3 regions of the Peribacillus sp. R9-11 genome follow, and region 3 is predicted to be linked to each of the others. Evidence: riboswitches for the same ligand, from Rfam matches in the RefSeq annotation. Region 3 holds a riboswitch; each other region holds the start of a gene.
What was found. A riboswitch is a leader RNA that binds a small molecule or an ion and turns the genes downstream of it on or off. The one in region 3 is predicted to bind cobalamin.

Region 1 (10,268 bases), 2.6 Mb from region 3:
CATCAACTACCGCATGAAATCCTTTTTCGATGATTAAAGATGCCATATCTGTTGCAGTTAATCGTCCAATTTGAGTTGCTATCTTCGCATCTTGCAAACTTTTTGCTGCCGACTCGGTTACTACCGTTGCCAAAACTTGGAATCCAACCCGTTGGATTTCAATCGCTAATTCCCTTGCATCGCTTGTACCCGCTAAGAACAAAATCATTTTGTCGTCCCCACCACTTGCTCATCATGGTCATGGTGGTCATGTCCATGGTCTGTTTCATGACCGTGATCGTGGTCATGGTGGTCATGCCCATGGTCGTGATCGTGGTCATGATGATGATGGTGATGGTGGGCATGGCCATGTTCCTCCACATGTTTACGATAGTTTTCTAGATCACGGGTACCACTTGACCTTCCTTCGCTAGCTTCGATTACACGTTCTTTCAGTATGGTTTGTAATGTTGGATGATAACCAAAGTATTTCGCCAAAACAAATTCATGCTCTGGATATTGGTCTTGATAGCCTGTTAGCATATTCTCCATTCTCTCCATTAACACACCTGTGAAGAGGAAATATGGAAGCATCACTATTTTTTTGGCACCTAACCGAATACAGCGTTCAATGCCTTCATCAACAAACGGATCCGTAACACCCATGAAGGCATTTTCGACCCACTTCACATTTAATTTTTCCCACAATAATCGTGAAATTTTATAAATATCACTATTTGCATCAGCATCACTTCCACCTCGACCTATCAGCAATATTGCTGTCTCCGGATGTTCCAAAGATGTATCGAATCCAACTTCCTCAAGGCGATCTGTCAGAATCGTTAATACTTCCTGGTGAACCCCAATCGTTTGTCCATATGTGAATGTAACCGCTGGATACTTATTCCTTCCATCCTCTATTTCAGCTGGAATATGTAATTTTGAATGTCCTGCATGCAACAAAATAATCGGAATGACGATAACTTCAGTGGCTCCTCTTTTTATGCAATTGTCAATGCCTTGGGATATACTTGGCGTGGCAAATTCCAAGAAGCATGTTTCAATTAATAAAGAGTCGTCCATTGTTGGAATCATATTTTTAATAAAATGAATAACTTCGTCGTTTCCAGAAGCTAGTCTGCTTCCATGTCCTACGAATAATACTGCTTTCATTTGTTATCCCCCTCTTGATTAGTCTTCACAAGGCGCAGGCTCTATTTTTATTTTGGGAGCAATGTCTTGATATAAATAGCCCTGTATCTTTTTCGCCCGTTTGAAATATTTAAATAGTCGTTCATTAGGATGAGCATTTTGTTTATATTCGTTGACAATGTTTGTAATTAATTCAACTAGTTGATCCGGTTCAATTCCTTCTGCAACTGGTTGACCAGGATGAGCCGTTCTGCCAACAGGTTTCGCTCCAAGGAATAAATCAAATTTCCCTTTTCGGAAAACGATCCCTATATCATCCATCACTGCACTATAACAAGCCATTCCACACCCATTAAAACCAATGTTCAGTTCCTTAGGCATATCAATCCCACCAAGCACCCTCTGTATTTCATCCGCGTAAGGAATGGATTCCACTTTTTCACCATCACAGAAATCACAGGCTTTTAAAGTCAATACATCCCCAATTGGCGATAATAAAAAGTTTGCTGATTGCAATTTTCCAGTAATAACTTCTGGATCTGTTGTAGGAATCTTTAAAACGATTTTATGATTTGGCGTGTATTCCATCGTTCCCTTTTCTCCAACAACTTCTGCAAGTGTCATCATTTGTTTCGGAGTAAATTGCTTGTTCGCCACACCTGGGCTAACGGCAAGCTCGAATACCGACTCAATTTTTTGCTGAACAATCGGCGTAATTGATTGCTGAACTGTTTGACCCTTAACTCTTGTGAGTGCTTCCATTGCCACTTCAAAAGAAGTGCTCTTTTTTTCTGGTGCTTTTGTAAGCAATCCAACTCCGCCAGTCGACTCGGTGTACGCTTCCTGCATAGAACCTGTTTCTTGATCTAATGCCCAAGGTTCTGCTTCTTTTTGCAAGCGTTGATGCGGCTTCAATGGTTGCTTTTCCGAATTCAATGTATACTTTCTTTGATATCCACGTGGCGTGATGATTTTGTCATCATATAAAAAGGTAGATGAATTTCCAATAATGACGGTTGTTAGCATCCCTATATCGTGATTTAACATGTCTTTCAAATTGGTTATCACAATATCCTGACGATCGCGATAAGCACTTTTTACCAATCCGACAGGTGTTTCGGGCGAGCGGTAACGCAGTAAAATGTTCTGTGTTTCAACAATTTGCCTTGTCCGTCTACCGCTTCGAGGATTATAAAGTGCAATGACAAAGTCAGCCATTGCTGCAGCCTCCACTCTTTTGGCAATCAGATCCCAAGGCGTTAAGTGGTCACTGAGGCTGATGGTACAGGAATCATGCATGACAGGTGCACCAAGTAAAGACGCACATGAATTGATGGCAGAAATACCAGGAACGATTTCAATGGCTACTCCCGTTTCTTCTTTCCAGCCTTTTTCAATCAATACTTCATAAACCAGCCCTGCCATTCCGTATACCCCTGCATCACCACTCGAAATTACAGCCACTTTCTTTCCCAACTCCGCCTGTTTCACTGCTTCTTGTGCACGTGATACTTCTTCAGTCATACCTGTACTTATAATCGTTTGATCTGTAAGAAGGCCCTGTATGAGTTCCACATATGTTTTGTAACCAATGATGAAGTCACTTTCTTGAAGGGCTTCTACAGCACGTTTGGTAATATGTTCAAAATTCCCTGGTCCAAAGCCAACGACAAATAATTTACCGTTTGTACTCATTTAGACATCTCCTTTTACAACTTGTCTTTTGAAATTCCTGTTTGAGCTGGAAAATCTGGATTAGGAGTCATTTCTCCATTAGTAAATTGGTAAATCATCTGTGGAATGAACTTCTCATCATCGAGATTACGGACAATCTCTCGTCCAAAATCAGGTGAATCCACTCGATACCATGTCCCTTGAGGATAAGCAATCACAACGCAGGCATCCTTACACCTTCCGTTACAGCGAGTTCTAGTAGTATGAATTTTTTGATTCAGACCTTGTGAAGTAATTTCATCACGAATTGCTTGCGTTATTTCTTCGCCACCTTTTTTCATGCAACTGCTGCCGTTACAAATCAAAAGATGCGAATTTGTGCCTTTTAAGTTCCAAGTTGTCATCTTCTTCCTCCTAAATCTGAGAAAAGGCAAAATAAAAAACCTTAACTGTTAGAGTTAAGGTTTAAAAAAAACTATATGAAAAGGGAGCCTCCAGCAAGCAAAGTGAAACTCTCAAAATCTCCATAGTCCTTCTACCTTTCCCTCCGAAAAGTATCACACAATTTTAAAAGCAGGTTTCCTGGCTTACGCTTCAATTTACTTTTGTCCCTTCCCAGCTCTAGGCCAGTGGTTATCGACAATTTCATCAGCGTTACAGTAGCGGGGGCTGCATCGGATTCTCACCGATTTCCCTATTATCCCTTGCGTGTTCATACAAGAGCACTTTTAAATTGAAATATTTGGTTTTATAATAATATATTTCTAGTTAACTTTATCTATCATATAACAACTTTTTTAAAATTCAATAGTTTATTCCGACTGTTTTGAAAAGTTTAATGGTGAAAATCCAGCTTAATGCCTATCCTCACTGCGATTTTATCCTTCTCAAAAAAAATATGAATAGAGTGTAGATGGAATCATTGCTTTATGGTACAATAAACGAGAATTTTCAAAAAATTACATAAGTTTTATGGTGCTAGATTCCTCGGAATTTAGCTTAATAGGGAAGTCGGTGTAAATCCGGCGCGGTCCCGCCACTGTAAAGGGAAGTCCTAATACGTAATGAATAATCCACTGTCAAACGCGATGGGAAGGATGTATGAGGATGATGATCCAGAGCCAGGAGACCTGCCATGAAGCGTGAAACTGTTTACAACCTACGAGGATGGGTGTGCGGATCAGGCAGCTAAGCTAATATTTGTATTATGCTGCAAACTTACTGTTCATTACGCACTTCTTTCTTTTTGAGAGAAGTGCTTTTTATGTTGCCCGCCACTTCTCTTCTCAGCTTTAATCATTAAAAATAAAAGCGTTGAAAGGAGAAAAAATGAAAAAAGCCAATTGGAAAATACTTTATTTTGTCATTTTACTACTTTTCGTACCAAAGAAAGCAATGGCAATGCATATTATGGAGGGCTTCTTACCGATCGAATGGGCGATATTCTGGTGGGCTGTGACACTTCCATTTTTAATCTTGGGTTACCGTTCTATTAGGTCTAAAGTGAAGGAAAACCCAGAAACAAAAATGATGCTGGGTCTGTCCGGCGCATTCGTTTTTATTTTATCAGCCCTAAAAATCCCTTCCGTTACAGGAAGCTCTTCACACCCTACCGGCGTCGGTTTAGGTTCAATCTTGTTTGGGCCACTGGCCATGAGTGTCGTCGGTTCTATTGTTCTGTTATTTCAAGCTGTATTACTAGCTCATGGAGGACTAACTACGCTAGGAGCCAATGCCTTTTCCATGGCTGTTTGCGGGCCGTTCATTGCTTATTTTGTATTCAAAGGCGCTACTAAATTAGGTTGGTCCTTCTCTCTTGCTGTTTTCTTAGCAGCAGCTTTCGGAGATTTGGGCACCTATGTGATAACTTCTGTACAACTTGCTTTAGCTTTCCCATCGGAGGTAGGTGGATTCATGGCCTCATTCACTAAATTTTCAGGAATCTTTGCCCTTACCCAAATACCTTTAGCAATCAGTGAAGGTTTATTGACAGTCGTTGTCATGAATTTCTTGAAGAAATACAATCTAGGCGAATTGAAATTACTGCGAGTGTTATCTAAGGAGGCTCGTTAGCATGAAAAAAAGTTTATTGTTGCTTTTTCTAGTCGTCATACTTGCTATAATTCCGTTAATCACCCAACAAGGAACAGAATTTGGTGGAGCTGATGGAGTGGCGGAAGAAGCCATCACTAAAATCCAACCAGAATATAAGCCTTGGTTCAACAGTATCTGGGAGCCGCCAGGTGCAGAAACCGAAAGCTTATTGTTTGCTCTCCAAGCCGCGATTGGCGCCGGATTCATAGGATACTTCATCGGCGTTATGCGACAAAAAAATAAACAGTCCGTTCAAGAAAAGGACGAACAGGCAAAACATGTTACTCATAGATAAATACGCCTATTTCAACCGGCTAAAGCATGTACATCCTTTAGAGAAAATGATTTTTGCCCTCTCCCTTTTGTTGTTTTCTTTAGCAGTGAGGGATACGACCGTCTCACTCATCACCTTTACCGTGATGAGTGCTTTTATCATTTTCGGGGCAAAAATCCCAATCTCTTATTATCTAAAATTACTCTTATTACCTGGATTTTTTGTACTATCAGGTACAATTACCATCCTTTTTTCATTCGCAAGTAAATTCACTTCGATACCAAATGTATGGTGGTCCTGGAATTTCGGCAGCTGGCAAATATTTATCAGCGAAGACAGTATAAAAACGGTAATTGGTCTAATCGTTGTTGTATTAAGCAGTATCAGCTGTTTATATTTCCTAACCTTAACTACTCCCATCACAGTTATACTATATGTATTGCGTAAGCTGAAACTGCCTTCATTGCTGATTGATTTAATCGAATTAACTTATCGCTTCATCTTTATTTTTTTAGATACAGCTATGGCCATTCATCAATCACAGTCATCACGGCTTGGGTATAGTTCAGTGAGGAAGGGAATTCGATCTCTCGGGTTACTCATATCTTCCCTGTTTTTAGGAGTGTTTCAGCGCTCTGAACAATTAACGATGGCAATGAACGCAAGAGGGTATCAAGAGAATATTTCATTTATCGATGACTCTTACACTTATTCCTCTCGTAATTGGCTGATTACCATTGTAACTCTAGTAAGCTTATTCTTTATTTATAGATATATATAAATTGGGGGCAGTTCGATAATGGAAGAACATATTTTTAATATAGATGGCCTCACCCATCAATTCGCAGATGGGACGTTCGCATTAAAAGATCTTTCTCTTACTATTCAACAAGGTAAAAAAATTGCTTTATTAGGCAATAACGGTGCCGGTAAGTCAACTTTATTCCAACATTTAAACGGTCTATTAAAGCCAACAACAGGATCCATCAAATTTAAGGGAAAGAAATTAAAATATGACAGAAAAACATTATTACTATTACGAAAACAGATTGGAATCGTTTTTCAAGACCCGGATTCACAACTTTTTTCCGCTAATGTTCAACAGGATATATCGTTTGGACCGATGAACTTAGGTTGGGAAAGAGATGTCGTGCGGGAGAAAGTTGAATGGGCGATGGCCCAAACAGAAGTAACAGAATTGAAAGATAAGCCCACCCATTTTTTGAGCTTAGGACAAAAGAAGCGTGTTGCCATAGCTGGTGTGTTAGCCATGGAACCCGAAGTCTGGATCCTAGATGAGCCTACGGCGGGATTGGATTCTTATTTTTCCAAACAGATTATGGCTCTTTTGGATAACATCCATCTCCCTGATAAAACAATCATTTTATCAACCCATGATGTTAACTTAGCCTATCAATGGGCTGACGAAATCATTGTCATGAACGATGGAAAGGTCATATATCAAGGAGATCCTGTCACTATTTTTCATCATGAAGACCTTTTGTATCAAGCACATTTAGAAAAACCATGGATATTTGAAATGTTTCAATCACTTATTCAATCAAAGATATTCACAGAAAAAGACCCTGCCCCTAGAACGAAAGAAGAATTACTTCAAAAAATGGAGATTGAAAAGGTTAATTAAGAAGCAACCCCTAGCCTGTTTCATTAGGTCAAAACAAACTAGGGGATAAAATGGAGATATTCTTCACTATCCAGGTAATTGAGTCGGTACCCCAATACCTGGATAGTTTTAACCTCAGAGAAACACAAGTAGCTGCAAAGTATCACTCTTGAAAGCTCATGCAATGCCCTGGTATTTATCCCTAATTATTTTATTGGCTTTCTTCTTCAGCCTCTTCCCCTTTTATCTCTATATTCTTTCCGTCTACATCATCAACTATAGATTGCATTTCACCTTCCGTATAGGTATCCGAAACTTGCTCGTGGGTTTTAGCAAGCCCATAGGACAATGTATCCTTTCGTTTATAATCACTGACGTCATAAATTCTTCCAGCTATATCTAAAGAATCCTTTTTTGATTCCTTGCTATCCATAGAATTCACTCCTTATTTCGAATTATTTTTATCTTGCCTATTTTATTAAAACAGGGAAACTTGGTTTCATTTGTCATCTCATATAGATTGACAGCATGAAGTAATAACAATGGTATTTTGCGTAAAAAATAATCCAATATTCAATAAAGATAAAAAAATGATTTATCACTGATTTAACAACCAGAGGGTTCAATCTTATTTGAATGGGAAACATGGAGGTATTTCAGTATCCATATCCATCATTCCTATCCATTTTTATGAACTCCGTTTAATGTTATTTTTTCAAAAAAGCGCCCAATTGAAGTTGAAGAATGAGGTTAATTTCATCCTCCTTTTTTATTTGAAATTTTCCTTGTTTCTGATCCATTAGCTTATAAGCACTATTACTTTTCCCTTAGGTCCAATAGAAAAAGCAATTACTTGGAATAGGAACCGCCTTCATTCTCTGTCAACAATCTTTGCAAAGTCGTCAAGGCTAGTTGAATATTTGATATAGATTCGTGGTAAAAGATAGAGTTCGTCTTTAATGCCCTTCTCAGAAAATGGTTCAGGAGTTGTCGTAAGTCCAAACAAATAATATTTCTTCGTTTCTGCTACGACTTTGTCATTGAAATTCCCGTATGGATACGCAAGTGCATAAACTGGTTTGCCCGTTATTTTTTGAATTTTATCTTTGGACCCTTTCATTTCATATTCATAATTTTTAATTTTCGTCAAGTCAGGATGTGTAGCAGTATGAGACTGAATTGAGATCATACCCGAATCAGCCATCGTTTTCAAATCCGATTTCGATAATCGGTTTGAGCGACCAATAAAGTCAGATATAACAAACATGGTACCAGATGGTTTAAAACGTTCGTTTTTCAATTTTTGAAAGATAGCAAATGCATTCAGGTTGTTTTTGTATCCGTCATCAAAGGTAATGAAAATGGGTTTGTTTACTTTATTAATGTCTTGCCATCGATCAAAAGTTAATAATGTGTAGCCATGGTCTCGTAAATAAATCATTTGTTTCTCGAAATTCTTTGGGGTTACATATAACTCCATAGAACCGTGTCCATTAAACTCGTCAATCGAATGATAAATTAAAATAGGTACTTTTCGTTGAGCAATAACTTGTGATGGAAAAATTAAGATAAGAAGACATAGGAAAAACATTGCTATCTTTTTCATAAAACTCCTCGCTTTGTATCCTTTTTATATCTTTTCAATTTATTGTTCCTCAAAAGCATAGTTCTATTATGATTTCTCTCATATTTCATTCTATCTTCCATTTTGATCAATGGTGACTTTGATATTCCCAAATGAAAAGTAATTCCCTAAAACACTAAGGAATCGGCTTTTTTATAAGTCCTCCTTCACCAATAACCCTTTTTGCTTAATAAGAATTTCTGTTATTCTTCATCATCAATTTCTTCTTCAGAGTTTAGAAAGAAGATATGCAACTTCTTGATGAACTTTTCCTTCCACCACTCACCTCCCCCTTTAGTAGGTAAGAAAAAAAGGTTGCCGCAGCAACCTCCCTTATTAAAGTAAAGCACCCCTTAGTTGAACAAAACTTTTTCGTTTAATTATCAAATAACTCAAAATTAGTAAACGGAATGAACGTTTGTCAATTTAAAAATCGTTATTTTTTTACAGACAAATATATTTATTTTGCTTCACTGTTTTTCTGTTCTTCCTTTAGATAAAAACCATCCACCTAATGCAATAAGCAGCATTACTGACCAAAAGATTGTATTCCAAATAGGTCCTTCAACAAACTCGTGAGGAATAATGTGCAAGGCTGGATGCGCAAGAGTATGCATTAATAACTTAAACCCAACCCAACCAACGAGTAACATTGCTGCAGTTTCAAGACTAGGGCGTTCTGTCAATATCTTAACGAAGTAGCCTGCTGCAAACCTAATAACAATTAAACCAGCAATTGCTCCTAATAAAATAACTATAAATTGTGCGCCATCCATCCCCCCAATTTCCCCCATTGGTGTATCTGGCAGGGCAATGACAAGAGCTACCGCTGCTAAAATAGAATCAACAGCGAAGGCGATATCAGCTAATGCAATTTGCACAATAGTCATACGATAGCTTTTCCCTTTTTTCTCTTTTTCTCCGTGGTCCTTTTTTAGTAAATGTTTTAATGAGATGAAAATTAAATAAGCAGCCCCAATTGCTTGAACTTGCCAAACGTGGAAAAGGTACGAAATAATAAAGATTGCACCAATCCTAAATATAAAAGCTAATAGCAACCCAATATTAATCGCTTTTTTTTGCAGTTCTTCTGGTAAATGTTTTGACATAATAGCTAAAACTAAAGCATTATCTGCAGATAATAAACCTTCTAAAAAAATCAAAATAATTAATACCCAGCCATACTCTAATAATAAAGAAAGTTCCATATTATCCCCCTATAAATTATCACTTCATAAGCCAGTATAAGTATGCTACATGAGTTTAATAACGTTTTGTATTATCGGTATTATATTTCACCCAGCCCATATTAAAGAAAGTTTGCCTTTTTCTTATTCCAATATTGTCTCAACGTATCCACTTCCTTATTCAACTCTTCTGCCCCGATAGTGGAATAAGAAAGGACATATGCTTTTTATATGCTGATATTCTCCCACCTATAAACGAATAATTTAAGTTATCATCTGCAATGTTAGTTAACATGCTATCCACTATTTTAGCTCCCATTGCCTCATAAGAAGTGGCAAGAACTATTTTTCTCTAACCCTTTAACACTAGCCGAATTGAAGTCTAAACTCTTAAATTCAGGAAGGAGTTTTTTTAATAATTTTTTTCTATCTCTAAAACTTGAAGTTCGTTTAAAATATATATAGAAGTTACGTCCTATGTCAAAATTCAGTTTGACGAGTTAATTCTTATTTCACTAAAGAAGTATTGAGTTGAAGAAGGCGATTTAATTAAAATAACGAAAATGATGTATTAGAGGTGATTAAATTTAACAAAGTTTTTGTCTTAGATGGTGAAAATTTTTCGGACTTTAATGGACTCTGTAACGAGTTTTCGAATGT
Region 2 (10,268 bases), 500 kb from region 3:
TGGTGTGCCCAAAATAAAACGGTGCGCAAGATCGTTACCCCAATCTTGGATTTCATGCAAACGATGCCTGCATTCGTTTATTTGATTCCTTCGATATTATTCTTTGGAATAGGGGTAGTGCCGGGGATCATTGCGTCATTCATTTTCGCAATCGCACCGACGATCCGTATGACCAATCTTGGGATTCAGGAAGTGCCCAATGATTTGATCGAGGCATCGGATGCTTTTGGTTCGACCAGCAGCCAAAAGTTATTCAAGGTACAAATACCATTGGCTACTCCAACAATCATGGCAGGCGTTAACCAAAGCATCATGCTGGCACTATCCATGGTAGTTACAGCTTCATTGGTTGGAGCACCCGGACTTGGGGCGGATGTCTACCGGGCTGTTAGCCAAATAAATGTTGGGCAAGGATTTGAAGCAGGTTTATCCATCGTAATCATTGCAATCATACTCGATCGTATCACGCAAAACCTTCGTAAACCAGCTTACGAACATATCGTTAGCCGGAAAATCATTTTTACAATACTGGCCCTACTAGTTGTGGGTACTGCACTATTCAGTACTTTTACAAAAGATACGGCTGTAAAAGGGGATAAAAATAGTTTTGCTGCCAAAGCCAATTATGAAATCATCGGAATTGAACCTGGAGCAGGATTGATGAAGTTGACTAAAACGGCTATAGATGATTATAAGCTGGATGATTGGAAGTTGGTTGAAGGGTCTTCAGCGGCAATGGTTGCTGAATTGAAAAAAGCGATTGATAAAAAAGAACCAATCGTGGTTACAGGATGGTCACCGCATTGGATGTTCTCGAAATATGACTTGAAATATCTCGAAGATCCGAATGAATCCTTTGGCGGGGCTGAAAATATTAATTCGATTGCCAGAAAAGGCCTTGAGCAAGATGCCCCAGGCGCTTATAAAATTCTTGATCAATTCTTCTGGGATACTAAAGATATGGAAGATGTAATGGTCAAAGTTACTGAAGGTATGTCTCCTTCAGAAGCAGCAGAAAAATGGATAAAAGAAAATCAGGACAAAGTATCCGAATGGACCAAAGGTGCTGAATCAGGAAATGGTGAAAAAATCAAACTGGTTTATGTTGCATGGGACACTGAAATTGCCAGCACAAATGTGATTGGCAAGGTTCTGGAACAGAATGGTTATGACGTAACATTAAGTCAAGTTGAAGTCGGACCAATGTTTGCCGGCGTTGCAAACGGAAGTGCGGACGCAATGGTGGCTGCATGGCTCCCGGGTACACATCTTGAATACTATAATAAGTATAAAGATGACATGGTTGACCTTGGACCAAATCTAAAAGGAACAAAAAATGGTCTGGTCGTACCAGATTATGTCGATATTGATTCAATTGAAGATTTGAAATAAGAAAAAACGAGGGATTTTCGGACATGAAAATTCCTCGTTTTTTTTGTGATGAAAATGTTTTAGGGAGGAAGTGAGCCTAAAATGTTGAATTAAAAGAGTTTAAACTTTAATAATTACATGCACTAATTAATGATTGCTGGCTAAAGGGAAGTGTATAAAGAGAAAAAGAATAAACGAATCCTAATTAATAGAAACAAATTTATTTTTCAATTCCTCTTCAGATACCACGATTTTACCTCGCAAATCTTCGGAAAGTAATACATAGCTTTTCACTCCTATGAACTCTGAATCTGAAATAATAAAGAACTTTGTTCCCTTTTTGTACGTAGAAGGATAATCTTCAATTAACTTTAACATCTTCATCTTTTTTCCACCTTGAATATCCATTAACTAATTAGAATGTAACAACTTTCTTTATACTGGTAACCTCATATTATCTATCTATTTATAGCCTTCAACTATTTGGCCTATTTTAAAAATGAAATCACGGATATTGAATTTAAATAAATATCTTTGAATTAATAATCCAATATAAGTATTTACTAGTCAAGAATACATTTAAGTAAATATCTTTAAATATTTTAAGAAATCAGATGAAAACCGGAAAGGTGAGGTTCACCAACTGGATCACCCAACAAGGTTGTACCATTTTGGATCATTTCTTTCATGTATTTACTGCTAAATTGTGGGGATTATCTGTTTTTCTTTTTAATTGTCTATTATAAATATTCTTAAACTTTCCGTGGAATAACCTTTAATTGAATGCTAAAATTTAGTTGGAAAACCGGTTTCTCTAATACATAAGAAAAGAAAAAATGGGATGTAACGGATGTAGATGTATCCAATCACTAGGGTGCTTCCAAAGTAACTGTATTGTAAGATCCAGTGTTTGTATAAGAAATTTTGTCAACGGTACTATCATCGTAATCCGTTTAAAAAGAAAGTGGGAAAATATATGAAACCAATAATATTTGATGTTGATACTGGGGTTGATGATGCCTTAGCGATGGCATACGCATTAAACTCTCCTGAATTGGACGTGCTAGGCTTTACAACTTGCTTTGGTAACGTGTCCGTAGCTGAATCGACTCGTAATACGCTGGCAGTTTTGGAAAAGGTAGAAAAGAATATTCCTGTTTATAAAGGAGCCAATCAAACATTGGTGCGTGGAATGAAGAAAAAGTATCCAAAGCATGTTCATGGAGAAGACGGTTTAGGAAATACACTTAAGAATGAACCAACTATTTCAGCATCACCGGGAAATGCAACCGATTTTATAATCAATCAGGTGAAAAGTCGCCCTCATGAAATAACGATTATTGCAGTTGGACCATTAACTAACATCGCTTTGGCCATTAAAAAAGCACCAGAAATTATTTCACTTGTTAAAGAGGTAGTGATAATGGGTGGTGCAGTAAAAGTACCAGGCAACGTAACGCCGTACGCTGAAGCCAATATCGTATCTGATCCTGAATCAGCTGATTATTTGTTTTCCTCAGGGATACCAGTCACCGTTGTGGGACTTGATGTAACACATCAAACGTTTTTACTAAGATCAAAGCTTGATGAATGGCGTTCGACTGGAAAAGGGACTGCCCAATTCTTTGCAGAAATGACCGAATTTTATATGAAGTCTTATGAAACTTTCAATCCGGGTATTGGAGGTTGTGCTCTTCATGATCCACTCGCAGTTGGAGTTGTGATTGATCCAAGTTTTGTGACTACAGAATGGATGAACGTTAAGGTTGTGACTGAAGGAGAAGAGACAGGTAGAACAATCGGTCAACATGAAGGTGTGGCAAGGATTCGCGTCTGTACAAAAGTAGATGCAGATCGATTTGTGGAACATTTCTTGGAACGAGTTATATAAGGACATGGACTCATGATGTGAGGCTCTAGCTTTGAACTTTAAAGAATATCGATTACTCTGCATGGGGATTACTAGTTAAGAGATATGCTCCGTTTGATACTTTTCAAAGTTAGCGGTTTTAACGTTTCATATTCACCTAAGGATCGTTTTAATCAACGGCTATAGGTAATAAATCAGCATTATATTTGCTGGAAAAAGGACATCCTTTCATTTGGATGTCCTTTTTCGATTTTCTTTCTGAAATGTTTTCATGAGCAGTTTCAAAATAAACATTTTTATGATCTAGAATTGATTACAGGTAACGCACAGTATTTTTAAGAGTGCGGGTGGAGTCCAACTTAATACTACAATCTCTTTAGGGAAAACACTTAAACGATATTGGCTTTTTTGTTTTTTTAAAATTTAATCAATCGTTTGATTAATAAAATAATTGGAAGGATTAGTGAAAGTCTAAGGTTACTATTTTATGGGGAAAAGAAATGTATTTTCCATAATAGTCACGTATTCATGGGCATAAAGTTTTTATACTTATAAAACATGTAAAATAGTTGGCACTCGGGTGGTCTTCTTTTTTTGGAAAAAACAACAATGTAGTATAACGGAGCCTAAATAAAAAGGAAACCATTTAACTAAAGTTAAATGGTCCTTCGAAATAAATTTCAAAACTAATGTTTTTATAAGCTGTGTTTTTACTTTCAATGAAGTTCTCACATTGCTTTAAAAGGTATGTGAATACCTGTGTTCTTAAAACAGCCATACGGCTGTTTTTTTGCTACATACCTAGAAAGGTTTTAAGAATTCCTAAAAGAAGGGCGACTGCTAAGACCCATATAAAGAATTTTTTATACATGATCATTACCTCGAATTTTTTATGATTAGATTGCATTCATCTTAGCATAAAGATGAAAGAAGAGCAGGTGGTTCGTTATTTGCAAAGGGAGACCTTAAAAGAGAAATATAAGGGATTAGCGATGGAGGGCAGCTGCTCCAGGAGAGTGTGTGGTTGTAGTGATGGACTTAGGGAAGCAGAGGTAAAAAAGGAAAGGATGATCCAAGAACTTTGGAACATCCTTCTTTCGCATTATTTAAATAAGTCTGGATAAATGGTCTTTGCTGCGAGTTCTACAGCTTCACCAATCCTTGGCCCAGGACGTGACATAATATTTTCATCAAGTAGATAGACTTGATCATTTTTCACGGCGTTGATATCTTCCCAGCCTTTACGGGATTTAATTTCATCAACAGCATCATCTGCAAAGGTAGCAGTTGTAATGATAGCATTAGGGTTTCGTTTGACAATTTCTTCATCTGAAACCTTAACCCAGCCTTTTTGGTCGGCAAAGATGTTTTCAATGCCTGCAGTTTTTAGAATTTCTTGTTGGAAGGTTTCCGCTCCTGTTGTATAGATTTCTGGAGCTGGACTAATTTCAAAATAGGTTTGTTCCTTTTCATCTAATGTTTCAATTTTTTCCTCAACACTTGTAATTTGGGTTTGGATATCTTTCACCAATTCTTCGCCTTTTTCAGCTACGCCCATGACTTCAGCAATTTGCCCAATATCCCCATATACATCATCAAAATTTGTCGCGGATTTAATAATGAATACTGGGATTCCAGCATCTTCAAGTGGTTTCATCGTCGTTTCATCACCAATGGTATAAGCAATAATGGCATCTGGTTTTAAGGAAATAATTTTCTCTGCATTGATATTCACCGAATCGGAAACATGTTCAATATCCTTTGCTTCTTCTGGATAATTATCGAAGTCGGTCACGCCAACGACCTTATCTCCCAGCCCTAGTTCAAATAAAATTTCTGTATTACTTGGTTGAAGTGAAACTACTGTTTCCGGAACTTTATCAAATTTTATTTTCTTTCCAGTATCATCGGTAACGGTATAGGCTTTGACTTCTTCTGTCTTATTAGTGTCTTTCTTTTCCTTTGCCGTCTGGTCATCCGTTACTCCACATCCGGTAAGGAAAAGGGCAAGTATCAAGGTGGAAATCCAACTAAATCGTATGCTTCTCTTCATTATTTATTCCTCCGTTTTCTTCTTCATGGGTTTGGTTGGGTATGATTTACTGATAAAAGGAATCTCCTCAATACCATGTTGCTTATTGACGTAGACAGCCATCACGAATAGAACATTTGCAAGCAAATGGGCGTAATCAAAGAGAATTTCAGGGATTTCTATTTCTAAACTAACCTTGTGTAAAGCACGGACCGACTTTTTGGCTTCACTACGGCAAGTATGCAGAACACAGGCGGCGGTTGAACCTTGCGGAAGCACGAATGTCTCAATATGCTCTTTAACTTCTGCGACATAATGGTCGTAGATGGCACTTAGACGTTTCAGATCATTGTCGGTAATGGCCAATTTCCCACGGACTGAACCATTTAAATGATAAGCCATCGGCAACAATTCCATTAAATCTCGGTATACATCCGGAACATCCTTTGTAAGCGAGGCGGCCAAGCCAATTTGTGTCGTCAAAGAGTCGGTACGTATTTCATAATCGACGGTAGACTCGGATTCGCGCATGTATGGATAGCATAAAAAACGAAAATCCTTTTTTGCCATAACTCTTCCTCCTCTTCATAGTTAGATGAATCACCTCAGTATCGCTTTTCTCAGCAAAAGAAAAAGCCGACCAAGGGCATTGGTCGGCATCAATCACCTATGTATCTGTAACAGAAAAAGATGGAAGATTGCCGTACAATCCTCCTATCTTCCGAAGAGCATAATACGATAAAAAAGGCAGGTCTCCTGGCCCGTGCGTCATTTTACTCTAAGAACCTTCCCATTTGAACAGGATGAATGGTTATCGATGTGAATCTTTATCCTCAAACAGTGGTATTTATCTTATTTCATTAGCACTTACAGTTGCGGAAACAGCTTCGGTTTTACACCAAATTCCCTATTAAGCTGACAAGTCAGCACCTTTTTCTGCAAGGTTTATATTCACTTAGCAACAGTTTACCATACCTTTTTCCTAAAGCAGTATGAATATTTTTAGAGAAATTCGTTTATGGTTTGCGAATTATCTAGTAAACTTACAATGTAAGGTTTAATTGGATGTTAATGTAAAACGCATATCGAGTATAAAGAATATATAATAGGTGTTATATAAGAGTAATAGGGTAATCTCAGGAGGTAGAGTATGATGTATAAGCAGGTAAATCAAAAACTGGAAAAGATTTTAGGGAATATTGAAAAAGTGATTATTGGAAAACGAGATATAGCAGAACTGAGCATCGTAGCACTTCTTTCTGGGGGGCATGTTTTATTGGAGGATGTTCCTGGTGTAGGTAAGACTGTCATGGTCAGAGCACTGGCAAGATCGATAGGCGCAAACTTTAAGCGTATACAATTCACACCTGATTTACTACCTTCAGATGTAACGGGTGTTTCAATTTTCAATCCAAAGGAACAAGAATTTATTTTTAGACCAGGACCAATCATGGGCCATATTATTTTAGCCGATGAGATAAACCGGACCTCGCCGAAAACACAATCTGCCTTGCTTGAAGCAATGGAAGAGGCAAGTGTGACGGTTGATGGGGTTACAAGGGGATTGGAGAAACCCTTTTTCGTTATGGCAACACAAAATCCCATTGAGTACGAAGGAACATACCCACTTCCAGAGGCGCAATTGGATCGTTTTCTATTAAAAATGAAAATGGGCTATCCGGGTGTTGACGAAGAAATTGAGGTTTTGCATCGAGCTCAATATGCCGCACCACTTGAAGAGTTAGAATCTGTTATTACTTTAGAGGAATTAATAGCTTTACAGGAAGAGGCTAAAGCAGTGATAGTGGATGACACGATAAAGCGGTATATTGTTAATTTGGCTAATCGATCTCGTACGCATGAGAGAGTATATTTAGGGGTGAGTCCACGTGGATCGATTGCATTGATGAAGGCGGCCCAAGCTTATGCACTTTTGCAGGGCAGAGATTATGTTCTACCGGATGATGTGCAATATTTAGTACCGTTCGTGTTTGCCCACAGACTTATCCTGAAGCCAGAAGCGAATTATGAGGGAGTGGATGCTGGCATGGTGATTCACGAGATTGTCGCGACGATTCAAGTGCCTGTGAAGAGAGCTGTGACCTAATGCGGAACTTGATCAGCATCTTAAAGGAAAACATGAGTGTGATTGGCTTGTTATTACTTATAGCGATTTCCTTTTCTTTTGCGATGTTTCAAGGCGGTTTTGTCAGTTGGTTTATTTTTTATACATTTTTGCCGTTCGCTGTGTACTCTACGATTCTACTTTTTTATCCGATTAATAACATTATCGTTGAGAGAAAGGTCAGTAAAAGAGAATGCCGAGCAGGCGATTCTGTAGAAATAGCTTTAACTGTTACCCGTAAAAACAGGCTGCCTCTTTTATATTTGATGGTAGAGGAAGAGTTGCCGAAGGAATTGGAAAATAGGGGGATGCAAAGAAAAACACTTGTCTTTCCTGGTTTCAGGCATACATTCAGTATGACATATACTTTGAACAATTTGCCACGGGGTGAGCATACATTTCAAACAATCCGTTTCAGGACAGGAGACTTTTTTGGCGTCTTTGAAAAGGAAGCGACATATAGTTCACCTTTAAAAATCACTGTTTTCCCTTCATATCATGAGCTTACCTACAGAGATCTTGAGCGTGTATTCAATCAGGGACAAGTGGGATCAACAAAAAAAACACAGCGAGAACAATCAGTAGTATCTGGAGTTAGAGAGTATCAGCCAGGTGATCAGTTATCCTGGATTAACTGGAAGGCAACGGCTAGAACAAGTGAAATCATGACAAAGGAATTTGAAGTTCAGAAAAACCGTGATGTGTTTATCATACTTGATAATCAGGAATCGCTTTTCTTCGAAGAAGCAATTGTAATGACGGCTTCCTTTGTACATGCCATGTTAAAAAAAGGCATAGAGATTGGTTTCGCTAGTACGGGATCGAGGCAAATCTTACCGACTGGAGGAGGCAATAACCAGAAACGAAAGATTTTTAACCGCCTTGCTAAAGAAAAACCGAGTAGGATAACCACTTGGAACGGGATCATAAGGAAGGAAATTCTGCCGGCCAACGCAGCTGTGATTTTCATTGTCTCGGAATTAACATTAGAAAAGGTAGAAGTATTGAGTGCATTCCGCGCTAATCAAGGATTAACGTTGTTTTGTGTGAAAAACCCAGCAGACTTTACAGATGAGGAAAAAAAATCAAGAGCAGCAGCAGTATCACGGGGAATAAAGGTTTGCTTTCTTGAACAGGGGTATCTGCAACACGACAGACGAGAGGTGATGATGAAATGAATGTTTCAACCCCCTTGTTGGAAAAGTGGATGCATGTTCTTCTGTATACCTTTGGTCTGTTGTTGATCACAGAATGGTTAAGGCCTGTTGAGAAACTCACGGATACAGGGAATATTGTTGTTTTTGTTCTGTTTGTGATTTTTTCCCTACTACTGCATTATTTCCACTTCCATTGGCTAATCCGCTGTACCCTCTTAAGTGTTTATATAATGATTTCAGTACAGTTTCTTCATTCGAAAACCGCTTTATTTGAATTTTCATGGTTTAAAGGCAATCTGCTTGATTTTACAGCCAATCTATCAAATATATACGATGGCAAATGGGAGTTACTTTCAAATCCATTTCGAACTTTTCTATTTTTCTTGCTTCTTTGGCTTGTGACATATTTGATTCATTACTGGGTGATGGTGAAGCAAAGTATCTTTTTCTTTTTTATGTTAACGGTGATTTTTATATCGATACTTGATACATTTACTCCCTATGATGGTGATAAGGCAATGATAAGAATCATCATAATTGGTTTTGCAATGCTCGGTCTGCTGGCCTTGATGCGTCTGTCCATTCAGGAGCAGCTTAGGTTTTCAAGGGCTCCTATCAAGAAATGGATCTTGATCCTAACGGGGATGATTTTGATAAGTGTCCTTTTCGGTTTTGGTGCCCCTAAGTTCTCTCCACAATGGCGGGATCCAGTTCCGTATATTACTTCTTATTCAGATAAAGTGATGAAAGAAGATAGTAGTTCCACAGACAAAAGGGTGGGGTATGATGAAGATGATTCGGAACTTGGCGGATCGATAGAGCCAGATAGTTCTATTGTCTTTTATAACAATGCTCCTGCAGGTCATTACTGGAAAGTGGAGAACAAAGATGTCTATACTGGAAAAGGATGGGTTTCCTTAGAGGGAATAGACTTTTTTACTTTTTCTAACGGCCAGGAAATGACTTCGTTAAATACTTACGATATTCCGGAGGTAGTAAAAGCAGATGAAATGTCAGCGAGAGTATCCATGATGGAATTGTATTCTCATATTCTTCATCCGCAGTCAGGTTATTTAAAAAAGGTCAAGGGTAAAAAAGGAAAAGAGTTCAAGTTTTATAAGGATATGGACAAAATCATATCCGAAAAGGAAGACGGCGAAAGCCTTCTATTGAAAGAATATGAAATGACCTATGATATGCCGAGGTTTGATATGGCTGAGCTAAGGAAGGTCACAGAGCCGGATGAAACGATGGGTGTCTTAATGGATAAAAATACTCAGCTTCCAGAGGGCTTACCTAATCGAATATATGAATTGGCATCGCAGCTTACAATTAATGAAACAAATTGGTACGATAAAGCGAAAGCCATTGAAAATTATTTTGATGGTCCTGATTTTGTTTATTCAAAGGATGATGTTGCGTATCCGGAGGCAAATCAAGATTATGTCGATCAATTTTTATTCGAGACCCAGATTGGATATTGCGACAACTATTCAACTGCAATGGTCGTCTTACTACGTGCCGCCAATATACCGGCTAGGTGGGTAAAGGGTTATACTGAAGGAGAAAAATCAATTTATAAGGGTGAATCCGTTTATAAGGTAACGAATAATAATGCTCATTCCTGGGTAGAAGTTTATTTTTCTGGAATTGGCTGGGTTCCCTTTGAACCAACAAAGGGATTCACTGGAGAAGTTGAATTTTACAATTCGG
Region 3 (10,268 bases):
AGATCTTTTTCCTTCAACCCAATTCCGCCACTATTATCACAAGAAACGACTAATGATTGTGACTCCGTAAACGGTAAGATCAATGAATCATTCATTCTACGAATCCATCTTTTAAAATCACTTTTTTCAAAACTGGTTCTAGACGTGGAAGTAAAAGGGCCGCCAACACTACATTTATTGCTGTAGCACCTGTTAACCCCGGAACTAGCATCGTGTAAAATTCAAGGCTAACCAGAAATATGAAAGGTAGAGCTAAGATGAAGGCATTACCGATAAAAAAGAGGAAAAATGCGCCTATTTTCTTTCCGTGTACATATAAAACGCCAAACATCCATACGAGGACCGCCATTTCTACCATGATCAAAAAATGGAAAGGGCCTAGTGTCATGCCACCGATGAAAGCTGAAATAATATGACCAAGTCCAGCTACTATAGCTCCGGACACCGGGCCAAGTATGACAGCCGCCAAAAGGGCCGGAAAACTGTCTAAAGCCATACTGCCTATAGGGGAAGGGACTTTAATCATTGCCCCAACCGCCGATAAAGCAATAAAAATAGCAATTGTACTAATTTTTCTTACGTTCATGTTTACTCTTTTTCCTTTCTTTTTCCTCCACGGAATACATTTGCGCTGCGGATATACTCCACATCTTTTACGCCAAGGCGGAAGTTAATCACACGTGCTACAGCAAAAAAGTAATCAGACAAACGATTTAAATATTGAAGAGATAGTGGTGAAACTGCCGCACCCGACTTAATCAAAGAAACAACCAACCGCTCCGCCCTGCGTGTAACCGTCCGGGCAATATGTATGGTTGCAGACGCTTTTGAGCCTCCTGGAAGGATAAACTTTTCTAATTCCGGTGCTTCGACGATAAAGGCATCAATTCGTTCTTCCAAATAGGTAATCGCCTCATCCGTTAGCTTCTGCGGGGCTTTCTCAGAAACTGTCGCCAAATCACCGCCACAGTCAAATAACTCATGCTGAATTTTTTCCAAGTCCGTTAGTACGTCTGCAAAAATCGCTGAGTCCAATTCAGTTACTGCAAGGCCGATATAACTGTTCACTTCATCCACTGTTCCGTAAGATTCTACACGGATGTCATCCTTGTCCAGACGTCCTCCGATTACGCTAGTTTGTCCCTTATCCCCAGTACGTGTATAAATTTTCATCTCTATTTCCTCCTCTATTTAATTTGCTGATTGATACCGTACCAAATGACATCCACACGGTTTGATAAGGAGGCTACATCTTGAAAGACCCAGCCGCAGGCATCGCGCCATTTGCGATCTTGTGCCTCCATCGGAACAATTCCTTTGGAAATATCTGATCCGATTACAATACAGTTGTGATCATCCTTTTCCTTCTCCCATATTCGCCAGTCAGCCATGATTTCCTTCCACCGTTTTCGAATCGACTCTGCATCCATCTTTTCTGCATCTTGTTGGATCCATGCATCCAAGCCATGCAATACCACTGTATTACCTTGAAAATCCGTCATAGTCGGCTGTTCTTTTTGATAACCGGATAGCCAAAGAGTCTCACTTTCCAACCCATAAAAGTGCTTTACCCATTTTGTTTTCCCATTATAGGCGCCACCTGTAACAAAGTGCAACGTTCACCCCTCCTTAAGCTGTTCCGGTCCTCCCAAATCAGCTCATATCCCATACCGTGGGAAATTTCCCAATCAAAAAAAGACTTTTCCATCGGTGCATAGCGGACAAGTAATTCACGTACTACACCCCCATGAGTCATTAATACATATTGGCTTTCCTCACCGGAAATCAATTGGCTCCAGCCATTTTGAATACGTTTGGAAAATGCCGGATAGCTTTCACCACCAGGAACCATTGCCTCCATAGGATGCTCTAGCCATTTTTGATAATCGCCATCAGTCTTCAACTCTTCATAAGTTCGCCCTTCCCAACTGCCGAAGTTCAGTTCACGGAACGCAGGGTGTTTTATCGGAACAACATCTGGAAACAACAGTCTTGCGGTTTCAATACAACGAGGCAAATCACTCGTGTGAATCTTTTCATACTGTGGGTAAGAGCCCCTTAAGTCTAGAATTTCCTTTTCTCCTTTCAGACTTAATGGAGAATCTGTCCAGCCTAAATAGGATCTTCGCTCATTTGCTTCTGTCAGCCCATGGCGAAGTAGTGTAATAGCCACAGAATCAGCCATAACCAAAGCTCAACTCCTTCCACGGATGCTCCCAATACATCCCCCGTTATCCCACCGAACCAACTAACGATTTTCCGCTTTATATACAATAGGAAGAGTAGAGCAGCCAGACACATGATAAAAAATAAAGTGACCAGCTTGAAATCGATGCTCCATGCAACCGCAAAACTCACAATAAAATACAACCAATAAATATATAAACTGTTTTTCCTTACTGCACTTTGAAAGAAAGCACCAAGTCCCTCTTTTTTTGCCAAGGGCATCCGGCTAAGTAAATAGCCCATCACACATTTACTTAAAAGTGGAAGACTAATAATTAAAAAGTATGTCCACTCATTGACTCTATCGACGATTTCATAAATAAATATAAACCGGGCGGCCAAAAGTACGATGACGGAGATGACACCGAATGCTCCTGTCCTGGAATCCTTCATGATTTCTAGACGCCTCTCTTTATCCTGATAGGAAAAGAAGGCATCACTTGCATCAATCCAACCATCGAGGTGCAAACCGCCTGTTAATGCCATCGTTAAAAACCAAACCACAAACGCAATCGAAAGGGATGACAATGGGGTCCATTCTACTAACGCGTATAAAACACCTCCCAATATCAAGCCTAGGAAAAGCCCTACTAAAGGAAAGGTTTGAATCGCACGGTGGATATATTTCTTATCCATCGGTAGCTGTTTCTTTATTGGGAACACGGTAAAGAACTGCAGGTTAATCAAGAATCCAATCCATCCGTTCATTCCTGCATGCACCCTTTCATCAATAACGGAATCCCTGATTCAACAAGATAAGCCTCATCTGCCTGTTCGACGACCGCTTGATGAAGCAGGCCAAGTATTTTTCCGTATATATGGAGGAACTCATTTTGAAAAATCGGCTCCTGTACCACTTCGTTGCTTACGATTATCAAACAGCTGGCTTGTTTTCTTATCTCATTAATTCCGCTGATTATTTTTGTGAAAACACTATGTAAAAACTCCTTTTCAAGCGGTATATTGGGACCGAATAATTCATTATCGAGTAGGGTTGTCAGGCAATCGAGTAGGATTATTGAATCTTGATTTAGATCTGCACCTATCCGTGTAATATTCGTCGAGTATTCCCAAGTCCTCCAAGCAATTGGACTACTTTTGCGATCCCTTTGGTGCCGGCGGATGCGTTCTTCCATTTCAGCATCACTGACTCGGCCACAAGCGAGGTAATGCAAGTTCCCACTCAATTGGATTGCATATTCTATTGCCTTTTTTTCTGCAAAACGGCTTTTACCGCTCCGGACACCACCGGTTATAAAACAGAGCCTAGAGTTCTCCACTGTCTTACCCCCTCCATTAGCATGGCATTATCACGCTCACTCTTCACTGCGAACCGGAGCCACATTCCATCTAACCCTGGAAAATTATACGTATGACGTGGTACGATGCCCTTTTTTAATAAAAAAGGCAAAAGGGATAAGGATTCATCTTTCACTAAATAAAAATTGACCGTGCTATTTGAGACAATCAACTCATGCTCTTCATAAAACCGGAAAAGTTTCTGCTTTTGGAATTGAATATACGCTCTTGTTTTTTCTATATATTCTTCTTCAGCAAGGCAGATTTTCCCGACTTCTAATGCCACATGATTGACGCTCCAATGCGATTTATAGGTTTTTGCCTGATTTATGATATCTGGTGCCGCCAGCAAATAACCCAACCTCAAGCCTGGAATTGCAAAAATTTTCGTCATTGATCGTAGAATCAGTAAATGAGGGAATTGCGTAATTAAAGAAGCATAAGTAAAGGCGTTTTCCGTAAAATCATAAAAAGCCTCATCCAAAACAACCAGACAATTTGCTTTTCCGCATTCTTTGATTAATTCCCTAACTGCTTCTTGCTTAAATGAAATCCCTGTCGGATTATTAGGCGTACATAAAAAAATCGCGTCATATTCAGGTAATTGAGGAATCAATCGATCGAGATCTAGTTGCCACTCAGGTGCATCAAGTTGATGAAAGTCTACCTCGCATTCGGCTGCTAAACAAGCTTCTGCATATTCCGCAAATGCAGGCTGAATGATTAAGACCTTTTTATTGGCTAACCTGTTCGCTACCAACATTATTATTTCCGCACCACCGTTACCTACCAAAACGGATTGCTCAAGAAGCGCTTCTTTTTTTGCAATTAATTTTGTCAATTCAACGGCATGCGGATCTGGGTAATTTAAGATTCCTTCGAAGAATTCGGACCACCGTTCCTTTATACATAAAGGAGGACCCAATGGGTTGATATTAGCACTAAAATCGAGAACCGATTCAGGCATTTCAATTTCCAGCGCTTCGTAAAGATAATGCGGATTAGAGCCATGAGAAGGTAATGCCAAGCGTAAGTCCCCCTAACCAAAGCATCAGTAAAAATATAAAAGATGTCCGATGCATGATGGTAATCGTTTTTTGTATATGTATTGCTTCTAATGGAACAAGTGGAACGCCCATCCTAGCACGGTCAGAAACTACTCCTTTGTACATATTCCGGCCGCCAAGCTGTACACCCAAAATTGCAGCAACGCCTGCTTCACACCACCCACTATTCGGGCTTGGGTGCTTTTTCGCATCATTGAACAAAATCTTCCATCTAGCCCCCAAGCTATGATAGCTGGATTTCGAGCTTAGCAGCATCAAGAAACCAGTGAGGCGACTAGGAATCCAGTTCACGATATCATCGAGCTTAGCTGAAGCCCAGCCAAATTGTCCATATTTATCATTTTTGTAACCAACCATTGAATCGCAGGTATTAATTGCCCTGTACATCATCGCGAGTGGAGCACCGCCAATTGCTGCCCAAAACAGTGGAGCCGTAACTCCATCACTCGTATTTTCAGCTACGGTTTCTACAGTGCCTCTGACTATTTCGGATTCATCAAGATCAGCAGTATCACGACCGACAATATAGGAAAGCTTTAGCCTCGCTTCAGGAAAAGCTTGTTTATTCAGTGGATGACACACATCCATTCCTGCCTGCTTTAAGCCCTTCTGAGCAATCGTCGTAGAAATAACAACAGCTTCCCATAAAATTCCCGCAAGCGGATGGATAAGATAAGCTAAATAGACAGTTAGACCTGTTGCCAATAACACCAGTGTTAAAACAATTACCAGCATGAAGAGGCCATTTCGCTTTTTATGTGTACCTCTATTGAATGCATGATCCAACTTGCTTATCAACGTTCCTATCCATTTAACGGGATGTGGCCAATTTGGTGGATCACCTATTAATAGATCAAAGAAAAAAGCCAGTGTAACAGCAAAAAGGTGATGGTAAATCATAGTTCCTCAATCCGTTTCCGATTTTTCTTTATTGCTTCTACGGTACAATCATATACACCGCGACTGATCAACTTCCCTAGCGGAGTAATGGTGCCTGCATATTGAAGTGCCTTCCCTCTTTGGATTGCGGCAATCAAAATACTGTCTGTCGAAGTTCCTGTCGCCACTGTATTTGTCACCTTATCCAAAACACGCAAATCATGAAGCGCTTTTACTTTTGCCTCGGTCGCGGTGACAATGCTGTGGATAAAGGCCTCTTCTGCCAAGTGCCCATTTACAAAGATCCATGTATTTATGGTTCCTGGAGTGGAAATCCAAGAATGTTGGTCAGCTAAAGAGGCGTCGATGGCATTCCCTACTCCAGCCGTCACAATGATAAAAACCGAGAAATCATCATCTCTTAAAAACTTGAAGGCCACCGTATCGAGAAAGACAGCTGTCATCATTCCGACCGTTTCCTGCGGTTCAAAACCGTGTGTTTTTAAAAAGTCAGCCATTTCAGCAAAATGATCCTCGTAATTATAATCACGATGGACATGCCTATTCACGAAATGTTGATGCCAGCCCGTTCCTGAACCGGTCACACCAGAAGACATCGTTCTAAGCGGAATTGGTGAATTCAATTGAATTATTTCGTTGCCCACCGTCAAATAGGTTTCATCAATTTCCAAAGGTGCGAAATCACAGACATGCTTTTCCGGGACAATGAACATTTGCGGCTTCGGTAGGGCAGGATGCGGATGTTTTTCAATCGTCGTCCGGTATACCTCCTGGATCCGTTCCTGTTGGAGCACTTCATTCGGCACATTAATGACTTGAATTTGTCCTTTTTCAAGCAACATCAGCCGATCACAGTACAAGCCGGCCAAATTCAAGTCATGGAAGATTGAGATAACTGTTAGCTCCAGCTCCTTGGCCATTTTCCTCATTAAATCAAGAAGCTCCTTTTGATAGGAAAGATCCAAGTGGTTCGTTGGTTCATCTAAAAAAAGAATTTCCGGTTCTTGGGCAAGTGCTTGTGCCAATAAGACCCGCTGTCTCTCACCGCCTGATAATCGTTCAAAATGAAGATCCTGAAAATCCGCGACTCCCGTTTGCTTCATCACACGTTGGACAATCACCTCATCCTCAGAAGTCCAACTATGAAACCAGCCTGTTTGGTGAGCATAACGGCCAAGAGAAACAGTCTCTTTTACCGTATAAGAAAAGGCTAATGAGGAATGTTGAGGCAACACGGCTATAACTTGTGCAAGTTGTTTGGCCGAATACTCCTTCAAGTCTCTTCCCCTTATTCGTATGCTTCCTACCTTATAATCGAGAACCCCGCTAAGCATACTTAATAGCGTCGTTTTTCCGCTGCCATTTGGACCGAGAATCCCAAATAATTCCCCTTTATGTACGTCAAAAGAGACAGAGTCCAAAACAGCTTTATTGCCATATCCACCTGTTAACCCTTTAACTTCAAGCATGAATTCTACCCTTCTCTCCGTCTCTTTAATAAAATCAGGGCAAATGCCGGGGCCCCGATAAGTGAGGTAATTACACCAATCGGCAGTTCCGAAGGTGCAATAATCGTCCTTGCTACAAGGTCAGCCAAAATTAAAAATCCGCTTCCTACGAGCAAAGATAACGGCAACAAATGCTTATGATCTGGCCCCCAAATCCTACGAACCAAATGAGGAATAACCAATCCTACAAAGCCAATCGTTCCCGAAACAGCAACAGCTGCCCCAGTTAATATCGAACCAGCTATCAGAATCCACATTTTTCTCCGCTGAACATTCACACCCAAATGCTTTGCACGATCTTCCCCAAACGTCATCGCATTCAATTCTTGGGTATTCATAATCAAGATCAACGAACCAATGATAAAAAACGGCAAAATAATCGCGATATAATTCCAGCCGCGCATTGAAACGCTTCCCATCAGCCATCCGATGATTTGTCTTAATTCCTCGCCCGTCAACGCAATCATTAATGAGATGAAGGCACTTAAAAACGAGCTGAAAATGATTCCGGTTAAAATAATTGTTTCTACTTTCATCGATCGATCCATTTTTCTCGCAAAAGTTAGCACACAGAAAATCGTAAGCAATGAAAACATAATACTTAACGCCGGTAGGGTATATAAACCGATCAACGGCAATGATATATTCAAAAACAATGTCAATACAGCGCCTACTGATGCTCCTGATGAAATCCCTAATGTGTAGGGGTCAGCAAGCGGGTTCCTGAGCAGTCCCTGAAAGGCTGCCCCGGCAATCGCAAGCGAAGCCCCAACCAAACCTGCAAGTAATACACGTGGCAGGCGGATGTTCATTACGATATTCGTCAGCATCACATCTGGCTCAACTGAGATTGGTAAATGAAAAAATTCCTTGCCGATAATTTGTATAAGCGCGGGAATCGGTACTGACACCGAACCAAAGGAAATGCCAATCGTCATTGCGAAAAGCAAAAACAATAACGCAATCAAATAAGCAAACGCCCACTTAGTTGTCAAATAGGTTCGGATAGACTGATTTGGCAAGTTCCTCTACTCCCTCTATTAAGCGTGGACCAGAACGGGTCACTAAGTCAGAATGGACATCAAAGACTTGACCATCCTTAACAGCAGCTACATCTTCCCATCCTTTTCGGCCCGTCACTTCACTGATTGGATCTTTTGTATAATAACCATATGTTGTAATAATGACATCCGGATTTGCAGCAATCATAGACTCTTCGTCAATTTTCGCCCACCCGTCCAATTCGGCTGCTGCATTTTTCGCTGAAATTATGTTAAGCATTTCATTCATGAATGTATTTTTTCCAGGTGTATAAATATCCGGTGATGGCGAAACCTCTACTAGAACGGTTTTTCTTTCCTCATCCTTAACGGATTTAGCTTTTTCCTGAATTTTCTTCAGTTTCGTTTTCATATTCGCAACGATTTCTTTTGCCTTATCATGTTCTCCCGTTGCCTGTCCAATCATATCAATAGACTCATACACTTCGTCAAAGCTTTGTGCATCATTGACTACAAGGACATCTATTCCAGCATCCTTAAGCTGCTGCAATCCCTCATTCGAATTATGGGCACTGGATGCATGAGCAAGAACAAGATCAGGCTTTAAGGAAACGATTAACTCCGTGTTCATTTCCATTCCGCCAACTTTTTCAATTTCTTTCGTTTCTTCCGGGTAATTATCATTGTCGGATACACCAACAACCTTTTTACCCAAACCAAGTGCAAAGACCACTTCTGTATTACTTGGTATCAATGTAACAATTTTCTTTGGTTGTTCTTCTATCGTTACTTTTTCACCCGTTGCATCTTTTATCGTAATCGGGAAAGCTTGGTTTTCAGTATGATTCGTTTGTTGCTTTTCTTTCGTTCCTTCTTTTGATGTATCATTGCAACCAACCATCATACCTGCAGTTAGTAACATCACTAGAATCAGACCATAGATTTTCTTCATTTTACATCCCCCACAATCTTTTAATTCAATTTCCGACCACCTAAAGAAAACGCACCCTGAAGTGAAGAAGCGAATTTCAAAACAAAAGCATCTCCCGTCAAACGGAAGATGCTTGTATGGCAACAATATAATTACGGACTCAGAAGGTCTGCCACACACCTTCCCATCCGCGTAGGTTACAGGTGTACGAATCTTGGCAGGTCTCCTGGCTAATGGTCATCGTCAACGGCACCTTCCCATATCTCACATACAGTGGTACACAGCCGCTAACTCCCATTTACAGTGGCGGGACCGCGTTGGTATTTCACCAACTTCCCTTTTAAGTCATTAAGACACCAAATCGTTCATATGTATATAATTTTCACTGCTTTTCATTATACACTATGTAAGAAATGATTATTATATGATTTTTCAGACTGATTCCGAAATACCTTGTCTTCAATTAATAACGTGATGCATTTTCAATCAGCGCTGCAAATCCATCGACTGATAATCCGGGTGAAATCCGAACTCGGTGCAGTGCATGCATCCCTTGGTCCCTTGAAGCTCCACCAGCTTCGGTGGTTACTGCCATCTTGTATCCAGCTTCTTCTGACAACCTAAGGCTCTCCTCGTTATACCGACCAACAGGATATGAAAGTACTGTCGTGTCCTGTTGGAGAATACGATCGAATAAATCCTTTGACTGTACCATTTCAGCTTCCTGCTGCCCTACCGTCATACGGTTAAGCTCAAGATGGTTGATAGTATGACTTTCAATAGAAATCCCATTCTCGCTCATCTCCACCATTTGTTCTTCCGTCAGGTGATGACTTTTTTCAATAGATTTCCCGATCATAAAAACAGTAGCTTTCATATTATATTCTTTTAATATAGGAAAAGCCTCCGTGTAATTATCTGTATAGCCATCATCAAAAGTAAGCCAGACACACTTTTCACTTGGCATCCGATTTTCCGTTAAAACAAGAAATGCTTCCCTAGGGGATAATGTATAGTAATCATTCTCCCGAAGCCAGTTCATTTGTGATTGAAATTCCTCTCTTGGTACCCGAAGGTTATTACCTTCAGAAATACTATGATACATCAATATTGGAAGTTGAACCGTGGACTCGGCTCTTATCCAGTTTCTCGTATCGATCTGTTCAGGATATAATCTGTCCTCCGAATTCTGCCCGACGTCATTCTCCGCTGCTGCAACCACTTCAATGTTATCTTCCGCAATCGGTGCAGCCGTCTTTGTACCTATATTCTCTAAAACCCCTTGTGAGCATGAAGGCAAAATTAAAATTCCCAGCAATGCTACCATCAATAAAAC

Region 1: another riboswitch for cobalamin. It lies ahead of RE409_RS12200 (energy-coupling factor ABC transporter permease); the one in region 3 lies ahead of RE409_RS27080 (ABC transporter substrate-binding protein).
Region 2: another riboswitch for cobalamin. It lies ahead of RE409_RS01865 (hypothetical protein); the one in region 3 lies ahead of RE409_RS27080 (ABC transporter substrate-binding protein).

The regions. Positions count from the first base shown of each region.
Region 1 covers NZ_CP133763.1:2,505,327-2,515,594, reverse strand. Annotated here, with positions in the region: gene cobK (precorrin-6A reductase) at 1-208, opposite strand, end outside; gene RE409_RS12215 (sirohydrochlorin chelatase) at 205-1,152, opposite strand; gene cobJ (precorrin-3B C(17)-methyltransferase) at 1,171-2,826, opposite strand; gene RE409_RS12205 ((2Fe-2S) ferredoxin domain-containing protein) at 2,841-3,209, opposite strand; cobalamin riboswitch at 3,360-3,550, opposite strand; cobalamin riboswitch at 3,762-3,958, shown strand; gene RE409_RS12200 (energy-coupling factor ABC transporter permease) at 4,135-4,878, shown strand; gene RE409_RS12195 (energy-coupling factor ABC transporter substrate-binding protein) at 4,880-5,194, shown strand; gene cbiQ (cobalt ECF transporter T component CbiQ) at 5,178-5,954, shown strand; gene RE409_RS12185 (energy-coupling factor ABC transporter ATP-binding protein) at 5,973-6,818, shown strand; gene RE409_RS12180 (YozQ family protein) at 7,009-7,230, opposite strand; gene RE409_RS12175 (polysaccharide deacetylase family protein) at 7,669-8,403, opposite strand; gene RE409_RS12170 (TerC family protein) at 8,892-9,629, opposite strand; gene RE409_RS12165 (barstar family protein) at 10,186-10,268, shown strand, end outside.
Region 2 covers NZ_CP133763.1:365,190-375,457, forward strand. Annotated here, with positions in the region: gene RE409_RS01840 (glycine betaine ABC transporter substrate-binding protein) at 1-1,392, shown strand, start outside; gene RE409_RS01845 (hypothetical protein) at 1,573-1,755, opposite strand; gene RE409_RS01850 (nucleoside hydrolase) at 2,348-3,262, shown strand; gene RE409_RS01855 (hypothetical protein) at 4,165-4,365, shown strand; gene RE409_RS01860 (ABC transporter substrate-binding protein) at 4,344-5,294, opposite strand; gene RE409_RS01865 (hypothetical protein) at 5,298-5,804, opposite strand; cobalamin riboswitch at 6,002-6,222, opposite strand; gene RE409_RS01870 (AAA family ATPase) at 6,424-7,380, shown strand; gene RE409_RS01875 (DUF58 domain-containing protein) at 7,380-8,576, shown strand; gene RE409_RS01880 (DUF4129 domain-containing transglutaminase family protein) at 8,573-10,268, shown strand, end outside.
Region 3 covers NZ_CP133763.1:5,564,118-5,574,385, forward strand. Annotated here, with positions in the region: gene RE409_RS27025 (ATP-binding protein) at 1-95, opposite strand, end outside; gene RE409_RS27030 (ECF transporter S component) at 92-586, opposite strand; gene RE409_RS27035 (cob(I)yrinic acid a,c-diamide adenosyltransferase) at 589-1,173, opposite strand; gene RE409_RS27040 (bifunctional adenosylcobinamide kinase/adenosylcobinamide-phosphate guanylyltransferase) at 1,188-1,616, opposite strand; gene RE409_RS27045 (histidine phosphatase family protein) at 1,568-2,185, opposite strand; gene cobS (adenosylcobinamide-GDP ribazoletransferase) at 2,143-2,934, opposite strand; gene RE409_RS27055 (bifunctional adenosylcobinamide kinase/adenosylcobinamide-phosphate guanylyltransferase) at 2,931-3,506, opposite strand; gene cobD (threonine-phosphate decarboxylase CobD) at 3,479-4,552, opposite strand; gene cbiB (adenosylcobinamide-phosphate synthase CbiB) at 4,527-5,492, opposite strand; gene RE409_RS27070 (heme ABC transporter ATP-binding protein) at 5,489-6,961, opposite strand; gene RE409_RS27075 (FecCD family ABC transporter permease) at 6,967-8,022, opposite strand; gene RE409_RS27080 (ABC transporter substrate-binding protein) at 7,985-8,953, opposite strand; cobalamin riboswitch at 9,131-9,308, opposite strand; gene RE409_RS27085 (polysaccharide deacetylase family protein) at 9,396-10,259, opposite strand.